Linked DNA regions of Azospirillum sp. TSH100. The protein of the gene in region 1 interacts with the protein of each later gene in a pairwise test. Links are inferred from orthologs where the notes say so. Each region holds a gene or a part of one and is shown on either strand. Other genes may lie near its edges. The genes, in order: topA and E6C72_RS30340.

Region 1 (9,438 bases):
TGGTCATGGGCGCAAGTTAGGCGGCGATGACGGCGGCGTCTTGGACGGGATTGCTGCCCCGCCGGTAGTGGCCGGGGGAGACGCCGACCCGTCCCTTGAACACCCGGTTGAAATGGGCCTGATCACAGAAGCCGCAGGCCAGCGCCACCTCGGCAAGTGGCAGCGGCCCGGCCAGCAGCCGCTTGGCCTGGGCGACCCGGCGGTCGGTCAGATAGCCGTGCGGGGTGGTTCCCACCGCCGCGCGGAAGACGCGCAGCAGGTGGAAGCGGCTGAGCCCCGCCGCCTCCGCCAGATCGGCCAGTTCGACCGGGCTGTCGAGATGGGCGTCCAGATACTCCCGCGCCCGGCGGACGGCGGCCGGCTCGCGTCCCAGGTCGCGCGGGCGGGCGGTCAGGTCGCCATGGCGCAGGGCGAGCGCGGTGAAGGCGCGCAGCGCGTCGGCGTCGGTGCGCAGCGGTTCGCGGAACGGTCCCTCCAGCCCAAGATGCAGGCGGCACAGGGCCTGGAACAGCTCCGGGTCGTCCAGTTCCTTCACGGAGAAATGCGGCGCGACCGGCCGGTCCAGTGCCTCGGCCATCGCCTGACCGAACAGCGCCACCGACGGGTAGAACATCCGGTAGGCATAGCCGTCCGCCGCCGGCCGGCCGTCATGCAGGATGTCGGGGTCCAGCACCACCACCTGACCGGCCCGCGCCACCCGCTCGCTGCCGCGGCAGCGGTACAGCTCGGTTCCGGCGGTGATGACACCGACCACATAGGTCTCGTGCGTATGCGGGGCGTAGCTGTGGCGCTGGAAGCGGGCGTTCAGGCATTCCATGCCGTCGAAGCGCGCCTCCCGCCACAGTCGGGCGAACTCGCCGTCGCCGGACGACACCTCGGTCAATGCGGATTGCTGGTCCATGCCGCAGTCTAACAGGCGGCCGCTCCGGTCGTCTTGGACAGGATTGCGTGGACAGGGTTACGTCACCTCGGCCACCCGTCGGCCGACGGCATGATCCGCCGGATCACCGGGATGGTCGGGAAATGGGAGGCCATGGCCGGGCTGGTGGCTGTCATGGATCAGACAATCCTCCGCGATCAGCGGCCACACATGGGAGCGGAGAAAGCGCTGGTCCTGCCAGCGGTCAGCTTCCTCCGAGGAGAAGCGGCCGATCAGCGGCTCCAGCGGAGGCAGCAGACCGGCGAGACCGCCCCACATGCCGGCCAGCATCACTTCGCTGTGCAGCGCGTGGTCGCGCATGACGTGGAAGGACTTGCCCGATGTGATCCACGCCTCCACCGCTGCCCGTTCGCGCGGCCCGACGCGGGAATCGCAGTCGCGGCAGACGAAGCGGCGCACGGTCGGGTCGTCGGATGCCAGGAAGCGCCAATAGAGGCCGGTGACCGGGCCGCTTCCCGGCGGCATGGGCACCCGTTCAGCCCCCAGCGCATCGAGTTCCGCCAGCACCGCCGGGGGGACGCTGTCGTCATGGTAGATGCGGCAGGTCCAGCCTGGATAAACCGATGGCACGAGGCGCGCATTCTCCACGGCGCCGCGGCCGTAAATCTCTGCGGCGCCCCACAGGCTGAAGGCAACGATGTCGCGGGTGCGGCGTTCCGGTGCGGCCGGTCTGTCACGCAAGCGTGGCAGGGCCAATTCCGCCCCGCTTTGCATGGCGCTCTGTATTTTCTGCGTCAGGATCCTGTCGGAATGGGCCAGCGAGTCCACCTCACGGTGGGATTGGAACAGCAGGATCGCGAGTATCTCGCGCGCTTCGAGGTAATCGGGTGCCAGGGTCACCGACCGGGCCAACGCCGCGGCCGCTGTTTCCAGCGCCACCAGATCAAGGCCGCCGGCCTGCCTGGTCAGGATGCCGATGTTGAAGCACGCCCCGACATGGTCGGGTTGCAGCGCTTGCGTCCGGCGGTAGCAGGTCAGCGCATCCGCCGGGCGGCCGGCACGGGCGCAGGCATTGCCGAGTTGGAACAGCCGTTCCGCCGTCGGCGGCTCCAGCATGAGCAGGCGTGACAGGTCGGCCACAGCAGCGCCGGCCTGCTGCCGCTCCAGGTGATGGATCGCGCGCAGTTCCAGCAGAAGACCCAAGCGCTGCCGGCTTTCCCGATCCTCCCCGTCGAGAATTGACGCCCGCTGTAGCGAGTCGATGGCGGCATTGGTATCGCCGGTCATCTGGGCCGCCACGCCCAGCAGTGCCAGGGCGGCGGGATCGTCGGGTTGCAGCGCCAAGGCGCGGTGCTGGCAGGCGGCGGCCTCCGCCGGATGGCCGAGCACCTGATGGAGTTTGCCGAAGTCGCGGTGGTAGCCGGCCATGTCGGGCCGGGCACGCAGCGCCGCGGCGACGCGCGAAACCGCTTCGTCCAGGCGGCCGGTCTGGGCCAGCAGCATGCCCATCAAATGTGAAGCGGCATGGGTTTCGGGAGCAGCGTCGAGGATTCGACCATAGAGGATTTCCGCCTCCCGCAGCCGCCCGGCTCCATGATGGTCGATGGCGACCCGCAAGGCTTCCTGGATCGAGGCCATGACACTCCCCAAGCATGTCGGCGGCAGTCCCGAGACGAAGCGGCCGAACCCGCGCCGGCCGGCGCGTTACACACTGTTACGCAACCTTATGCCGGTGGATATCGTCCAGTTACAGTGGCGCGCGATCATGGCTGTCAACAAGAAACGACACCCGATTCAAGGCGATTGCGATGACCATTTCCAAAACAATGACCCGCGACGTGGTGACGCCCGTCACCATCGTCACCTTCGTCGTGTCCACCGTGACCGGCATCATGCTGCTCCTGCACTGGAATGCCGGACTGGTGCGCTTCTCCCACGAATGGCTGAGCGTGGTGTTCTCCGCCATCGCACTCTGGCATCTGGTGAAGAACTGGCGCGCCTTCCTGGGCTATCTGAAACGGCATGCCGCCCAGGCGGCCTTCGTCACCAGTGTGATCGTCTCGGTGGTCTTCACCGGCATGACCGGTACGACCGGCGGCGGCGCCGTCAATCCGGGGGCGGTGTTCGGCGCCCTGTCCGGCGCCCGCCTGGAGGCCGCCGCCCCGGCCCTTGGCCTGACGTCCGACACCGCTGTGGAGGTGCTGAAGGCCGCGGGCATCGATGCCGCGCCGGGAGAGACGCTGACGGTGATCGGTGAACGCGCCGGGAAGAACGGGGCGGCCATCGCCAGCATGCTGGCGGCGAAGCGGGGACGCTGAGGGATAAGGACCGCCCTCTCCCGGGGCGGGAGAGGGCGTTGGCAAGAGCGTCGGGGCTGTTGTGCCTACGACGCCTTCGCCGTCTCCTTCGGCGCCGCGGCTTCCGCCGGGGCGTCCTTGGCCGTCTTGGCCTTGGTCGCCTTCTTGGCGGCCGGCTTCTTCGCCGCAGTCTTTGCAGGGGCCTTGGCCGGCTTTTCCGCCTCGCCGCCGCCGGCCTTGGCCGGTTCGGCGTCCTTGGCGGCCTTCCCGCCCTTCTTGGCGGCGTCCTTGGCGACCTTCGCGTCGATCAGTTCCAGCGCCTGTTCCAGCGTGACGCTGTCCGGCTCGGTCCCCTTGGGGATCGAGGCATAGACGCTGGCGTGCTTCACGTAGGGTCCGAAGCGGCCCGAGCCCATGGTGATCGGCTTGCCGGTCTTCGGGTGGTCGCCCAGCGTCTTGGCCGGAGCCGAGGCCTTCTTGGCGGCACCGGCCAGCAGATCGACGGCACGGTTGATGCCGATGGTCAGAACGTCGTCGTCCGGCGTCAGCGATTTGTAGACGCTGCCATGCTTCAGGTAGGGACCGAAGCGGCCGATGCCGGCGCTGATCTCTTCCCCGGTCTCCGGATGGTTGCCGATGGCGCGTGGCAGGGCCAGCAGCCGCAGCGCGGTGTCGAGATCGACGTCGGCGGCGGCCATGCCCTTGGGCAGCGACACCCGCTTGGGCTTCGGTGCCTCATCCTTCTTCTTTTTCTTCGCCTTCGGCTTCTTGCCGTCGGCAGCAGGCTCTTCCGCCGCCGGTTCCTCCGGCGGAGCGACCGCCGTGGTTGGTGCCGGCCCGAGCTGGATATAGGCGCCATACGGACCACGGCGCACCGTCACCGGCAGGCCGGTCTCAGGATCGTTGCCCAGCTCGCGCGGGCCTTCCTGCGCCTCGCCATTCTCGTCGTTGGCGACGGCCAGCGGCCGGGTGTAGCGGCACTCCGGATAGCGCGAGCAGCCGATGAAGGCGCCCATCTTGCCCAGCTTCAGCCCCAGCCGGCCTTCGCGGCAGACCGGGCAGACGCGCGGGTCATGGCCGTCCTCGGTGGCGGCGGGGAAGAAATGGGCGCCCAGCTCGTTGTCGAGCGTGGTCAGCACCTGGGTGATCGTCAGATCCTTGGTGCCGTTCACCGCCGCGTCGAAGGCGGTCCAGAAATCGCGCAGGACGGTCTTCCAGTCGATCTTGCCGTCGGAGATTTCGTCCAGCTGGTTTTCCAGCTCCGCGGTGAAGTTGTACTCCACATAGCGGTGGAAGAAATTCTCCAGGAAGGCGGTGACCAGCCGGCCGCGGTCCTCAGGGATGAAGCGCCGCTTGTCCAGCCGCACATAATTGCGGTCCTGCAACACCTGCAGGATCGAGGCGTAGGTCGACGGCCGGCCGATCCCCAGCTCTTCCAGCTTTTTCACGAGGCTGGCTTCGGAATAGCGTGGCGGCGGCTGGGTGAAATGCTGCTCCGGATCGATCTCGCCGCGGACGAGAGCATCGCCCTGGTCCATGGCGGGCAGGCGGCGCTCCTGCTGGTCGTCCTCGGTCGCGTCGTCGCGGTCCTCCTGATAGACTTTCAGGAAGCCGTCGAACACGACGATCGAGCCGGTGGCGCGCAGCACGACGTCCTTCGACGGGCTGGCGATGTCGACCGCCACCTGATCCAGCACGGCGCTTTCCATCTGGCTGGCCAGCGTGCGCTTCCAGATCAGCTCGTAGAGCCGCAGCTCGTCCTGCTCCAGATAGCCGGCCACCGAGTCAGGGCGGCGGTGCAGGTCGGTCGGGCGGATGGCCTCGTGGGCCTCCTGGGCGTTCTTGGCGGCGGTCTTGTAGACGCGCGGCTGGGCCGGGACATAGCGTTCGCCATAGTGCGAGCCGATCAGGCCGCGGGCGCCGTCGATGGCCTCCTGCGACAGGCTGACGCCGTCGGTTCGCATATAGGTGATGAGTCCCACCGTCTCGCCGCCGATGTCGACACCCTCATACAGCTTCTGCGCCGTGCGCATGGTGCGGGTGGCGCCGAAGCCCAGCTTGCGCGAGGCCTCCTGTTGCAGGGTGGAGGTGGTGAAGGGTGGCGACGGGTTGCGGCGGCTCTGCTTGCGCTCCACCTGCGATACGGCGAAGGCCTGCGGGCGTATCTTGGCCACCGCGGCCTCGGCCGCATCGCGGTTGGGCAGGCCGAACTTGTCGAGCCGCTTGCCGTCCAGCTGGGTCAGCGACGCGGTGAAGGCGGCGCCGGCCGGCGTGGTGAAGCCGACCGCGATCGACCAGTATTCCTGCGGTTTGAAGACCTCGATCTCCGACTCGCGCTCGCAGATCAGGCGCAGGGCCACCGACTGCACGCGGCCGGCCGACTTGGAACCCGGCAGCTTGCGCCACAGCACCGGCGACAGGGTGAAGCCGACGAGATAGTCCAGCGCCCGGCGCGCCAGATAGGCGTCGACCAGCTCCTGCGAAACCGCGCGCGGGTTCGCCATCGCGGTCTGGACGGCGGACTTGGTGATCTCGTTGAAGGTGACGCGCTGGACGTCGCGGTTGTCGGACAGATGCTTTTCGCGAAGGAGTTCGGACAGGTGCCAGGCGATGGCCTCTCCCTCGCGATCCGGGTCGGTTGCGAGATAGATGCGGTCGGCCGACTTCACCGCCTTGGCGATCTCGTCGATGTGGCGTTTGGAGCGGTCGCCCAGCTCCCATTCCATCGCGAAATCTTCATCCGGGCGCACCGATCCGTCGCGCGCCGGAAGGTCGCGGACATGGCCGAAGCTGGCGATGACGGTGTAGTCGTCGCCCAGATACTTGTTGATGGTCTTCGCCTTGGCCGGCGATTCGACGATGACGACGTTGCTGCCCGGCAAGAAACCAGCCCTTCGCGTATGCCCACCCAAACCGAAGCGGCGCCGATCAGGCAAGAGACACCTGATGACCGGGAAGACGCTGGACTCGGCCGGCAAGCTCAAGTTCCAGAACCACGGTCAGCACCACCGGAGCGGACAATTGGCACCCGCGAACGAGTTCGTCAATGGTGACGGGCGAGGGACCGAGGTTTTCCAGCACCACGGCGCGTGCCCTGGCAAGGTCGGATTCGTCGGGTTCGGCGGCCTTGCCCGGGAGGAAGGCGGGGGCGCTGAACAGGTCGCGCTGTGGCTCCGCCAATGTGGGCGGGCGCAGGTTTTCGATGGCGCGGAGCACGTCGTCGGCCCGCTCCACCAGGGTGGCGCCCTGGCGCAGCAGGTTGTTGGTCCCGTGGCAGCGCGGGTCGAGCGGCGATCCCGGCACCGCCATCACCTCGCGCCCCTGTTCCAGCGCCATCCGCGCGGTGATCAGCGAGCCGGAGCGCAGCGCCGCCTCCACCACCAGCACGCCGAGCGACAGGCCGGAGATCAGGCGGTTGCGGCGCGGAAAATGGCGGGCCTGCGGCTGGGTGCCGATGGCGCTTTCCGCCACCACGACGCCCTGCGCCAGAATGTCGCGGTACAGCCCCTCATTCTCCGGCGGGTAGACCACGTCGATGCCGCCGGCCAGCACCGCGGCGGTTCCGCTGGTGAGAGAGCCGGCATGGGCGGCGGTGTCGATCCCGCGGGCAAGGCCGGAGACGACAAGCAGCCCGGCCGCTCCCAGCTCGCGCGCCAGCGATTCGGCGAATTTCTTGCCATTGAGAGAGGCGTTGCGCGCCCCGACGATGGCGATCGCGCGGCGCCGCAGCAGATGGTCATGCCCGGCGACGGAAATCACCGGCGGGGCATCGTCCACCGCGGCCAGCGGCTCCGGGTAATCCGGTTCGCAGGTGCAGAGCAGGCGGGCGCCGAAGCGGCGGTTGGCCTGCATTTCCCGTTCCGCCTCGGCCTTGGAAGCGATCCGAAGCGGTTTTGCCCGCCCGCCGCGCCGCGCCAGGTCGGGCAGCATGTCCAGCGCCTTGGCGGCGCTGCCATATTGCTCCAGCAGGCGGTGAAAGGTGATCGGCCCGACATTCTCCGTTCGGATGAGGCGGAGCCAGTCGAGCCGTTCGGAGTCGGTCAGGGAGCGGCGGCGGAATTGCATCATGTTGGAGATATTTACAATTCAGGGTGTGCGTGTTCAACATACATTCGCATGGATGGAGAGGTTGTCGGGAAGTTTCTTTCTCAATGTGTTGGGCTGCCGTCATTGGCATCCGTTCCATTGTCCGGCGAATGGATCGATCTACTTCGTAAGTCATATGCCTCGTATTCTAAAACCATTCTAAAGAAATTCCGGATAATAAATGCTTTATCCTGTAAACGTTGTCTGTCGAGCCAACCAATGCAACCTGTAATTATAGTTCCAGGTAAAAGGTTGGTATTTTTCGAGGGTTTGAGAATTATCACAAGATTTAGTGCTTCCCCTAATGGAACCCTGTTTCGATTTCGGTATGATCTTCTTCATACGTGAGTATTCGGGTGGGGGTGGTGATGTTCGGACGGGGAAAAACCAATCGGGCGCTGGGGCGCAAGCTGGCCGCATTGGACGCCTTGCGGGCCAAGGTGATGGTGGCGGATACGGATCTGAACATCGTTCATGTCAACCCGGCGGTGACGGCGCTTCTGCGCGAGGTGGAAGGCGACCTGCGCAAGGAACTGCCCCGTCTGGACGTCAACCGTCTCGTCGGCAGCAACATCGATGTCTTCCACAAGAATCCGAGCCACCAACGCAAGCTGCTGGCCGCGTTGACCAAGCCCTATGGTGCCACGATCAAGGTCGGTGGCCATCAGTTCGACCTGCTGGTGACGCCCTTGACGGAAGGCACCGAGCGAATCGGTTTCGTCGTCGAATGGGCGGACGCCAAGGAGCGGCTGGAAAACCTCGACTACGCCACGCAGATGGCGGCGATCAGCCGGTCGCAGGCGGTCATCGAGTTCACCACCGACGGCATCATCACCAAGGCCAACGACAATTTCCTGAAGGTGATGGGCTATCGCCTGGACGAGGTCGTCGGCAAGCACCACAATATTTTCGTCGAGCAGGCCTATCGCGACAGTGCCGAATATTCCAGGTTCTGGGAAACCCTGCGCCGTGGCGAATTCCAGGCGGCGCAGTACAAGCGGATCGGCAAGGGCGGCAAGGTCGTTTGGATCGAGGGCGCCTACAACCCGATCTTCGATGAGAAGGGACGGGTCACCAAGGTGGTGAAGTTCGCGGTCGACGTGACCGCGCAGGTTTCGCTGCTGAACAACCTGAAGGTCATGATCGACAAGAATTTCGGCGAGGTCGACCAGGCGCTTCATCTGTCGATGGGGGAAGCCCATTCGGCCAACGACGCCGCCGGATCGACCTCCGCCAGCGTTCAGGCGGTTGCCGCCAGTGCGGAGGAACTTGTCGCGTCGATCGGCGAGATTTCCCAAAGCATGAGCCGGGCCCGTTCGGCCACGGACGGCGCCTTCGACCGCACCGTCGCGGTGGCGGCAAGCACCGACCGGCTGGCTGCCGCCGCCCAGGCGATGAACGGCATCGTCGGGCTGATCAACAGCATCGCCGGCCAGATCAATCTGCTCGCCCTGAACGCCACCATCGAAGCGGCGCGGGCCGGCGAGGCGGGTAAGGGCTTCGCCGTCGTCGCTTCGGAGGTCAAGAATCTCGCCAACCAGGCCGGGAAGGCGACCGAGCAGATCTCCGCCGAGATCGAGGGCATCCAGTCGACCTCGACCGAGGTCGCCACCGCGCTGAACGCCATCCGCGAAGCGGTCGCGGTGGTGCGCGAGCATGTGACCGGCACGGCATCGGCGGTGGAGGAGCAGAGCGCCGTCACCCAGAACATGTCGTCCAACATGCAGACCGCATCCGCCGCCGTGGCGACGGTGACCGCCAACATCACCGCCATTTCCAGCGCGGTCAGTCAGGTTGCCGGTGCGGTCGAACGGACGAAGGAGGCGGCGCACGTCCTCGTGCGCTGACGGGTGCTCGTTGACAGTTAGGAGACCGGGCACCGCATGCGGCGCCCGGTCCTTTTTATACGTCAGCGCTTGTGGAACACCGGTCGGCGCTTTTCAAAAAAGGCGGTGATGCCCTCCTTCGCCTCGCCATGGTGCAGGGCCTCGACGAACAGATCGCTTTCGCGGGCAAGCTGGGTGGCGAAGCTGCCATAGGCCAGTTCCATCAGCTTCTTGGCGCGGCCCATGGCGCCGCTCGGTCCTTCGGCGATGGTTCCGGCCCAGGCGATCGCCTCGGCCAGCGCCCGGCCGGGGGCGGTGACGCGGTTGACGACGCCGGCGGCATGCAGGC
Region 2 (8,923 bases), on another replicon or contig:
CGACCCGGTCATCCCGGCCGCCAGCATGGTGACGGCGATGGGGGCCTCGCCAGTGGTGGCGGCCCCACTGGCTGCTCTCCCTGCCTCCGCCGCGCTGGAGGTGCTGCGCTTGATGTAGGCCAGCTCGACCGCGGCGTCGCTGGTGCCGAACTCCGTGGCGATCTCCGGATGGCTCGCCAGATAGGCCGCCGGGTCGAAGGCGGTCAGCGACCGGTTCTCGGCATAGCCGTTGCGGACATAATGGATCTCGGCCGCCTGGACGTCGGGACCGAAGGCCTGGATCAGGTCCGGGTTGCTGGCGATGTAGCGCAGCGCGTCGAAGCCCTGGGCCGGCCGCCCCTCTGCCCGGCCATGCTCGATGTAATGGCGGGCGGCGGCATTGGCATCGGTGCCGAAGGCGACCGCGAGATCGCGGTTGGCCGCCAGGTAATTGTAGCCGTCGAAGGTCGCGGTCCGCCCCTCGGCATAGCCGTTCTGAATGTAATGCCGGGTGCCGGCATCGGCGTTGGTGCCGAAGGCCGCCGACAGGTCCGGATAGGAGGCGATGTAGGACAGCCCGCTGAAGTTGGGATGCCGCCCCTCGCCATAGCCGTACTCGATGAAATGCCGGGCCGCGGCGTCCGCGTCGGTGCCGAAGGCGGCGATCAGCTCGGGGTAGGAGGCGGTGTAGGCGAGCGGATCGAAGGTCACCGTCCGTCCCTCCGCCTGCCCGACCTGAATGTAATGCTGGGTCGCCGCATCGGTGTTGAGGCCGAAGGCGGCGATCAGGTCCGGGTAGGAGGCGATGTAGGCGAGCGCGTTGAAGCCTGCCGGCAGCCCGCCAGCAGGCGGCGTCTGCGGGGTGGAGGCGGGGTCGGCCGACGGCACCACCTGCAGGGCGATGGTCTGCGCCGCCACGCCGCCATGGCCGTCATCGACCTTGTAGGCAAAGGACCCGGCATCGCCTGCAGCACCCCCGGCGGCCAGGAAGGTCAGTCCCGGCAGATCGGCCGCCGTCAGGGTCTGGTTCGCCGCCACGGCGCTGCCGTCGGCCATCCGCACGCTGCCGCCGCCGGGCAAGCCGGTCACCGTCACCGTCAGCGCGTCGCCGTCGACATCGGTCGGGGCGGCGATGCCGAGCGACACCACCGTCCGGTCCTGCACGCTCACCGTCTTGTCGGCCTGGACCATCGGGGCATGGTTGACGACCGGTTCCACCACCGGCGTCACGACCGGATCGGGTGAGGAGGGAGGGGGAGGGGGAGGGGGAGGGGGAGGCGAGACCACCGGCGCGGCCTCCACCGTCAGGGCGACGGTCTGGGTATCGGCGCCGCCATGGCCATCCTCCACCCGGTAGGCGAAGGACCCGGCATTGCCGACGGTGCCGGCCGTCGGGGAGAAGGTCAGGGCCGACAGCTGGGCAAGCGTCAGGCTCTGGTCCGCCGTCACCACGGTGCCGTCGGGGAAAGCCACGGTGCCGCCGGTCGGCAGGCCAGTCACCGTCACGGTCAGGGCGTCGCCATTGGCATCGGTCGGGGCGGCGATGCCAAGCGCCACCGCGCCCGCGTCCTGCCGTGCCGTCACCGTCTTGTCGGCCTCCGTCACCGGGGCGGCATTCACCGTCAGCGCCACGGTCTGGCCGGCGGTGCCGCCATGACCGTCGGAGACGGTGTAGGCGAAGGACCCGGCATCGCCGACGGTGCCTGTGCCGGCGGTGAAGGTCAGGGCGGCGAGCTGGGCGGTGGTCAGGCTCTGGTTGGTCGTCACCGGCGTGCCGTCGCCCAGCCGGATAGCGCCGCCGGCGGGCAGGCCGGTGACCGTCACGGTCAGGGCGTCGCCATCGGCGTCGGTCGGGGCGGCGATGCCCAGCGCCGTTGTCGCATCGGCCTGGGCCATCACCGTCTTTCCGGCTTCCGCCACCGGAGCGTGGTTGGCCTGAACGATGGTGACGCCGCCGCCGACCTGGAACTGGCTGGCGTCGAAGCTGCCGGTCAGCGTCACCGCCAGATCGCTGCCGATCCGCAGGGTGGTGGAACCGGCGCCCGTCTCGACCTGCATGGCGGTCAGGTCGGCACCCACCATCACCAGCCGGTCACCGACGGCCGCGTCGGCGATGGTGACGGCACCGGTGGTCCCGGCGGCGATGCGGATGACGTCGTCGCCGCCGTTGCCGGTGACGGTCGCCCCGGCTCCGACGGTGAGGTCGTCGGACCCGGCGGTGCCGGTCAGGGCAACCCGGCCGAAACCGGTGGCGGCGGACAAATCAACGGTCGCTCCGCTCCCGGACGCGGTCACCGCGAGCGCATTGCCGTTGCCGGTCAGCGCCAGCCCGGCCAGCTGCGAGGCGGCGAGGGTCAGGGTGGCGTTGCTGCCGGTCACCTCGGCCATAACCTCGATGGCCTCGATGCCCGACAGCGCCACCGCCGACAAATCGGCGCTGCCGGCGATGCGCAGGGTATCGGACGCCGCACTGCCGGCGATCATCTCGAAGCCGGCCGCCTGCGCGCCGGTCAGGGTGACGTCATGCGCCTTGCTGCCGGTCAGCTCCAACCGCTCCACCCCGGCCAGCGTCATCCCCGTCAGATCGATCGTGGGAGAGGCGACGTCGGTGTAGTATTCGAGGTCGTAGCCGTTGTAGCTGGTCAGGTCGTCGGAGCGGATCTCCAGCGTGTCGATGCCCTCGCCGCCGTCGAAGCTGACGGTCCCTGCGTCATACTGGCTGACCACGATGTAGCGGTCGTTGCCAGCCTCGCCGAAGATCTGGTCGGCCTGGGTCTGGCCGTAGCTGCCGGCGCTGACGATGCCGGCCAGGATGGTGTCGTCGCCGTCGCCGCCATGGATGGTGTCGCGCTCCCAGTCGCCCTTCAGCAGGTCGTTGCCATCGCCGCCATAGATCAGGTCGGCACCGCCGCCGCCCGCCACCGTGTCGTTGCCGGCGTCGCCATGCAGCTCGTCATTGTCGGCGCGGCCATAGATCAGGTCGTTGCCGCCGCCGCCGAACACCGTGTCGTTGCCGTCGCCGGCCTCCAGCGTGTCGTTGCCGGCCCCGCCATGCTCGACATCGTCGCCGCCATGGCCCCAGAACCACACGGCGGTGTCGCCGGCGGTCAGGCTGTCGGCATGCTCCGACCCGACCCAGCGCTGGATATCGACGAAGGTATCGCCGGCCGCCTCGCCGGTGTTGTTGGCGCCGTTGGTCAGATCCAGCGTGATGCCGGTGGTGGCGTTCTCGTAGGTGACGATGGTGAAGCCGTTGCCGCCGACATAATGGTCGGCACCCAGCCCGCCGTTCAGCGTGTCGCCGGCCGACTGGCCGCTGTTGCCGCCGCCGACCAGCGTGTCGTCGCCCAGGCCGCCGATCAGGCTGTCGTTGCCGGTGCCGCCGACGATGCTGTCGTTGCCGGCCCCGCCATTGATGGTGTTGCCGCTGTCATCGCCGATCAGCGTGTCGTCGCCGTCGCCCGGCGTGCCGGTGTAGGCCAGCCGGTGGACCCAGGCGCCGGTGTCGGAGACGGGCAGGGCGGCGGCGATCGGCCCGGTCGCCATGTCGAGATCCCAGGAAGCGCCCAGCGACGGATGGCCGACCGGATGGCTGGCGGCAGCGACGCGGGCCCCGGTCGCCTGGGCGAGCGCTTGGACGAAGCGCCCGCCATCGGCACCGGTGTCGCAGGCATGGATCAGAATCTCGGTGTCCGGAGCCTGCGGCCAGGAACGGGACAGCGCCGTCACGTCGAGCCGGTGGGCACCCAGCCGGACCGCGCCGGGCTCGCCATGGGCCAGCAGATGGACGGCGGCGGGACGGGTGGCAAGCGCGGCGGCAACAGCCCCTCCACCATCTCCATCGGCCGCGACCCGGACGATCCGGACATCGGGCCGGCAACGGTCGAGCAGCAGATCGAGATCGTCGAGGCTGGCGTCCGCAATCAGTACGTCGCGCACGGATGGTCCTCCTTCATGGCCGCAAGCATATGGGCGGCAGTATTCTTTCAGGCCGAACGACCCTGTTCTCCCAAATGTGAGGAACAGTTGTGCAGCAACAACTCGATAAGTCGGGGTATCGCCGGCAAGAACGGGCGATCACTTGCAGGAAATCGTAAGAAGGAGACTGCGATTTCAGGCGGTGACTTCAGCTCAAGCCAAAGCCCGACCGTGAGAGATCAAAATTGCCGCTTTGCGGGAAACTAGACTTTGGTGCGCACGAAAAAGGGGTGGAATTGGCTGGCCCCCGCGCTGGTTCGATACCATGACAACATGATTTGAGAGTATGATTTCATGTCATTAAACTGATGCATAAGAATGCTTATGGAAAAGCCATGCTTCCGCTCATTCCTCGCAGCACTCCACCACCGCCTGCCCGCGGGAGATGTCGGTGACCAAGCGGATGAAGGCGTCGGACTGGTCGCGGGGAAGCGTGACCTGAAGCCGGACCCCGTCGGCGGTGAAGCCGGTGGTCTCCACCCGCGTGCCGGAAAAGCCGCCGAGGCTGGAGCGGATGCGAGCCTCCTCGGCGAAGCCGCAGGAGACGGACAGGGTGGAATAGGCGACAATGGGCTCGCGCGCCGCCGCCTTCAGGCAGCTCGCCGCCGTGCCGCCATAGGCGCGCACCAGCCCGCCCGCCCCCAGCAGGATGCCGCCGAACCAGCGGCTGACCACCACCGCCACCCGGTCCATCTCCTGCCCTTCGATGGCCTGGAGGATCGGCCGTCCGGCGGTCCCGCCCGGTTCGCCGTCGTCGCTGAAACGATAGACGTCGCCGACCCGCAAGGCCCAGCAATTGTGGCCGGCATCCGGCAGGCTGGACGCGGCGATGAAGCGGCGCGCCTCCTCCTCGCTCCCGGCCGGGGCGGCCTGGGCCAGGAAGCGGCTCTTCTTGATGTCCTGTTCGAACCGTTCGGTCCTGACGAGGGTGAACATCATGAGGGTGACCGCTGGCCTACAGCACGAAGTCGAAGGCGGAGAAGCTGTAGTTGGCGATGTTGACCTGGATGCGGAAATCGGCCGTCCGGTCGCCGTTCACGTCGCCCTCGATCAGCGTCACCGTGCCGGAGGCCTGATAGCGCAGCTGGCCGGCAGCACTGAAACCATCGGTGCCGATGAAAGTGAAGGCGTCGTTCCCGGTATTGCCGGTGATGGCGTCGATCTCCGACAGATCGATGCGGTCGCCCTCGGCGCCGACGGTGGCATAGCTCGCCAGCCCCTTCAGCGCCTCCGCCGCCACGACGGCGCCGTTGAAATTGATGATGACATCGGGGGCGGCCAGGGTGGATTCGTTCAGGTTGCGGATGGAGAAGACGTCCGCCCCGATACCACCATCCAGCAGGTCGGCGGCATAGCCGCCGATCAGCGTGTCGTTGCCGGAACCACCCAGCAGCACGTCCTCGTAACCGGTGACGGTGTCGCTGGCGTTGACGGAGATCTCGTGGTTGCGGTCGGAATAGACGTCGCCGAACATCACGTCGTCACCGCCGCCGCCGCGCAGCACGTCACTGCCCAGCCCGCCATAGAGCGTGTCGTTGCCGAGCCCGCCGTCCAGCCAGTCGGTCCCGGCCCCGGCGTCGAGCCAGTCATTGCCGTCCTCGCCCAGCAGGGTGTCGTTGCCGACGACATCGATCACGTCGCCGCGCATCAGGTCGTCCCCCGCCCCGCCGAACATCAGGTCGTTGCCGGCCCCGCCCTCCAGCTGGTCGGCGCCGTCGCCGCCAAGCAGGACGTCGTTGCCGGCATTGCCGAACAGCGTGTCGTTGCCGCCCAGCCCGGCGATGGTGTCGTTCCCGCCACCGCCGCCGATGGCGTCGCCCTGGAACGTCCCCACCAGATAGTCGTTGCCGGTAGAGGCGGAGGTCGAGACGGTCAGCCCACTCAGCGACGGTTGGGAGAAGCTGACCAGCGACCCCAGCGGATAGACGCCGTCGGTGGCCTGCAACAGCTCGATGCTGGTCAGCGTGTCGGTACCGTCGGGTCCGCTGACCACCAGATTGCCGCTGCCATCGAAGGACAGGGAATAGGAGGAGAGCGCGCCGGTCAGCACGAAGCTGTCGATCCCGGCCAGCCCGTCCACCGTGTCGGTGATCGCATTGCCCAGCGCGTCGAAAGCGGCGCTGCCGCTCAGCGTGTCGTTGCCGGTGGTACCGGTCACGACCACCGGTGCCCCCACCGGTGCTCCGATTGGCGCAGCTTGCTGCGACAGCGGGTCCGCCGCCCAGCCGGGGAACGCCATCGGCATGGCAAGCCCTTCGGCGGCGCCATTCCCCGACCGGCCGGGCGTCAGCCGCAGCGGCCGGCCTTCGCGCATGCCGAAGGAGAGGTAATGCAGTTTGGCCGCCGTGGCATCGCCGCCGGTGGCCGCAGCCACATCGGTGTTCGCCGCGAGATAAGCCGAGGCGTCGAAGGTCGCGCTGCGCCCCTCGCTCCGGCCGAAGCGGGCATAATGGACCACCGCCGCTGCCGGATCGATGCCGACGGCCGCGAACACGTCCGGATTGGAGGCGAGATAGCCGTAGGGATCGAAGCCGGCCGTGCGGCCTTCGCGGGCGCCATAGGCCAGGTAATGCTGAATGGCGGCCCCGGGATTGAGGCCAACGGCCGCCAGCACGTCGGGATTGGCGCCCAGATAGCCCAGCGCGTCGAAGCCGTTCAGGCTGCGTCCCTCGTTCCGGCCGCTCCAGGCATAATGGGCCGCCGCGGCGATCACGTTGTCGCCGAAGGCGGCGGCAAGGTCACGGTTGGCCGCCAGATAGCTGCGCGCGTCGAAGGCAAAGGCCGCCGGAGCGGCAGTGCGGCCGTCGATGGTCAGCAGCTCGACATCGGTCAGGATATCCGTGGCGCGGCTCGACACCACGGCATAGCGCCGGTTGTCCAGCGCCACCACCACAGGCGTTTCAGCCCGGTAGCTGCCGCCCTGCAAGGCGTAGCGGCGCGGGTCGGCGGTGTAGGCGGCGCGGTCGGTGCCGGCGCCGCCGTCGAAGCTGCGACCGCTCGGGATCCCCAGATAGACGCTGTCGTTGCCGTCGGCCCCGACGAAGCCGTCGATCTGCTGGAAACTGCGGGCACCGAGCCGGTCGACCGTCCCGCCGGTCAGAGCGACGTCCAGACCCTCGATCCGGTAGCGCAAGAGCCCGGACGGATCGCGGTCGGTCAGGCTGGTGAAGCGGACGGTCGCCGTCGTCCCGCTGCCGGTGGCGGTATAGTCGAGCGTCGTGGCATGGGCCCGGCCGGCGACCGTGCGGGTGACGGTCTGGCTGCCGGCCCCGGCGGCAATGGAGGAGGCATCCGGCAGGGTGGTGAAGGCATCGGCGACGAAGCCGTTCGCCAGCCGGGCCTCATCCAAGTCGAGGGCAAAGCCCTGCCCCGCCACCAGCCGTGCCATGCACGCCCCCTAACCCCACCGCAAGACGGCACAAGCCGCCGGGTTCAGGCCGATCAGATGACCTGGAGATAGGCCGGGTCGAGCGCGCCGTGGCGGAACGGGATCCAGTCCTTGTGGTCGGCGCGGTACTGCAGGCCGTAGGGGTTCTTGAAGAAGATCTTCTGCAGCGGCTGGCCGCCCTCGGCGCGGGTGCGCTCCAGGTCGATCAGCGCCGACGAGGCGAACACCTTCTCCCACAGCTCGGTGTTGTCCACCTCGCGGCCAGCGTTCTTCACATAATCGCGCGCGGTGTCGCTGAGCTGCCAAGCCTCTTCGACCATCGCGTAATAGTCCACAGTACCCTCGGCCATGGCCTTCGAACTCCAACCAGCGTTGCACAGAGTTTCCGCTCACATAGCGCATTTTCGGCGGCAAAGGAACCACCTGCGCGCCGCAGCGGTTGAGCGTGGCCGGACGACGGCCGCGCCCTTGTCGGACGATGTCACGGACGGTGATGTTACGGACGATCCGCCGCCGCTCCGTCGATGGCCTGTCCACTGATCCCGTTCATCCGGGGTGCCGGCAGCTGGGCGGGCAGCGGCGCCGTCCGGTTCTTGCGCAGCGGGGCCGCCAGCTTCTCCCACGACCGGGTACGCAGCAGCCGTCCGGCGACCCCCAGCCCGACCGCCAGCAGACCGGTCAGGCTGATCGCCGCCCCCACCGGCCCGCCGACCAGGAGGCCGGCCAGCCCGGCGACCCCGGCCAGCAGGGCGCGCAGGCCGATGGTCAGCGCCACCGTTCCCGTCCCCGGCGCCACGCGCGGCAGCAGAACCAGCAGAAGCCCGCAATCGACCGCCGTGCGCAGGCTCCAGGCCGCCGCGGCGCCGACCGCGCCATAGCGCTCGGCCAGCAGCCACAGCACGCCGAGATAGACCGGCAGCTCGGCCAGTTGCAGGCGCGCCGTCACGTCGACACGGCCGACGCTCTGGATCAGGGTGTTGGGCACATAGGCGGTGGCGTTGAAGAAGACGCCCAGCATCAGGATCGACAGCACAGACGCGCTGTTGGCGGCGAAGGCCGGACCCAGCCACAGCTCCAGCGCCGTCTCGCCGCCGACGATGGTGGCGGCCTGCATCGCCAGGAACACCGCCAGCGTCAGGTGGCCGCCGGCGTCCAGGATGCGGCCCAGCGCCGGCGGGTCGCGCCGGAACAGGCTGGAGGCCAGCGGGAACAGCGCCAGCGACAGGGCGCCGGGGATCACCATCAGCCGCGACAGCAGCTCAAAGGGGGTGGTGTAGAAGGCGACCATCGCCGCCGGCACCAGACTGAGCAGGATGAAGCGGTCGGCATAGAGCATCGCCGGGCCGACCAGATTGTTCAGCATCATCCAGGCGCTCATGGTGAACAGCCCGCGCAAGGAGGGCCGGCCCCAGCGGCCGGGGCGCAGCAGATCCGGCACTTGGCCCACCGCCAGCACGCCATAGCCGACCAGCCCGATGAAGCGCCCGGCCGCGATGGCGGCGATCACCGGCACCAGGCTCTGGCTGAAGGGCAGAACGCAGAGCGGGCTGAGATAGTTCAGCACCCCCACCGTCATCC

What was found.
Region 2: the proteins of topA (region 1) and E6C72_RS30340 interact in binary tests that used the Escherichia coli proteins (3 or more experiments, as listed by UniProt). The link is inferred for Azospirillum sp. TSH100 from one-to-one orthologs.

Annotation. Positions count from the first base shown.
Region 1 is NZ_CP039634.1:2,602,375-2,611,812, reverse strand. Bases 3,064-6,418 are described here. They hold topA (type I DNA topoisomerase), read right to left. Parts: upstream 6,060-6,418; coding sequence 3,264-6,059; downstream 3,064-3,263. Other genes in these bases: dprA (DNA-processing protein DprA), read right to left, coding at 6,106-6,418; E6C72_RS12345 (DUF4405 domain-containing protein), read left to right, coding at 3,064-3,198. Also shown: E6C72_RS12360 (AzlC family ABC transporter permease), read right to left, coding at 1-7; E6C72_RS12355 (AraC family transcriptional regulator), read right to left, coding at 17-901; E6C72_RS12350 (tetratricopeptide repeat protein), read right to left, coding at 959-2,518; more of E6C72_RS12345, read left to right, coding at 2,689-3,063; more of dprA, read right to left, coding at 6,419-7,242; E6C72_RS12330 (PAS domain-containing methyl-accepting chemotaxis protein), read left to right, coding at 7,608-9,110; E6C72_RS12325 (oxepin-CoA hydrolase, alternative type), read right to left, coding at 9,173-9,438. UniProt on the Escherichia coli protein: Releases the supercoiling and torsional tension of DNA, which is introduced during the DNA replication and transcription, by transiently cleaving and rejoining one strand of the DNA duplex.
Region 2 is NZ_CP039640.1:35,874-44,796, reverse strand. What follows is about bases 3,099-5,938. They hold E6C72_RS30340 (YigZ family protein), read right to left. Parts: upstream 4,894-5,938; coding sequence 4,303-4,893; downstream 3,099-4,302. Other genes in these bases: E6C72_RS30335 (calcium-binding protein), read right to left, coding at 4,913-5,938; E6C72_RS32500 (DUF4347 domain-containing protein), read right to left, coding at 3,099-3,918. Also shown: more of E6C72_RS32500, read right to left, coding at 1-3,098; more of E6C72_RS30335, read right to left, coding at 5,939-7,345; E6C72_RS30330 (hypothetical protein), read right to left, coding at 7,399-7,695; E6C72_RS30325 (flippase), read right to left, coding at 7,842-8,923.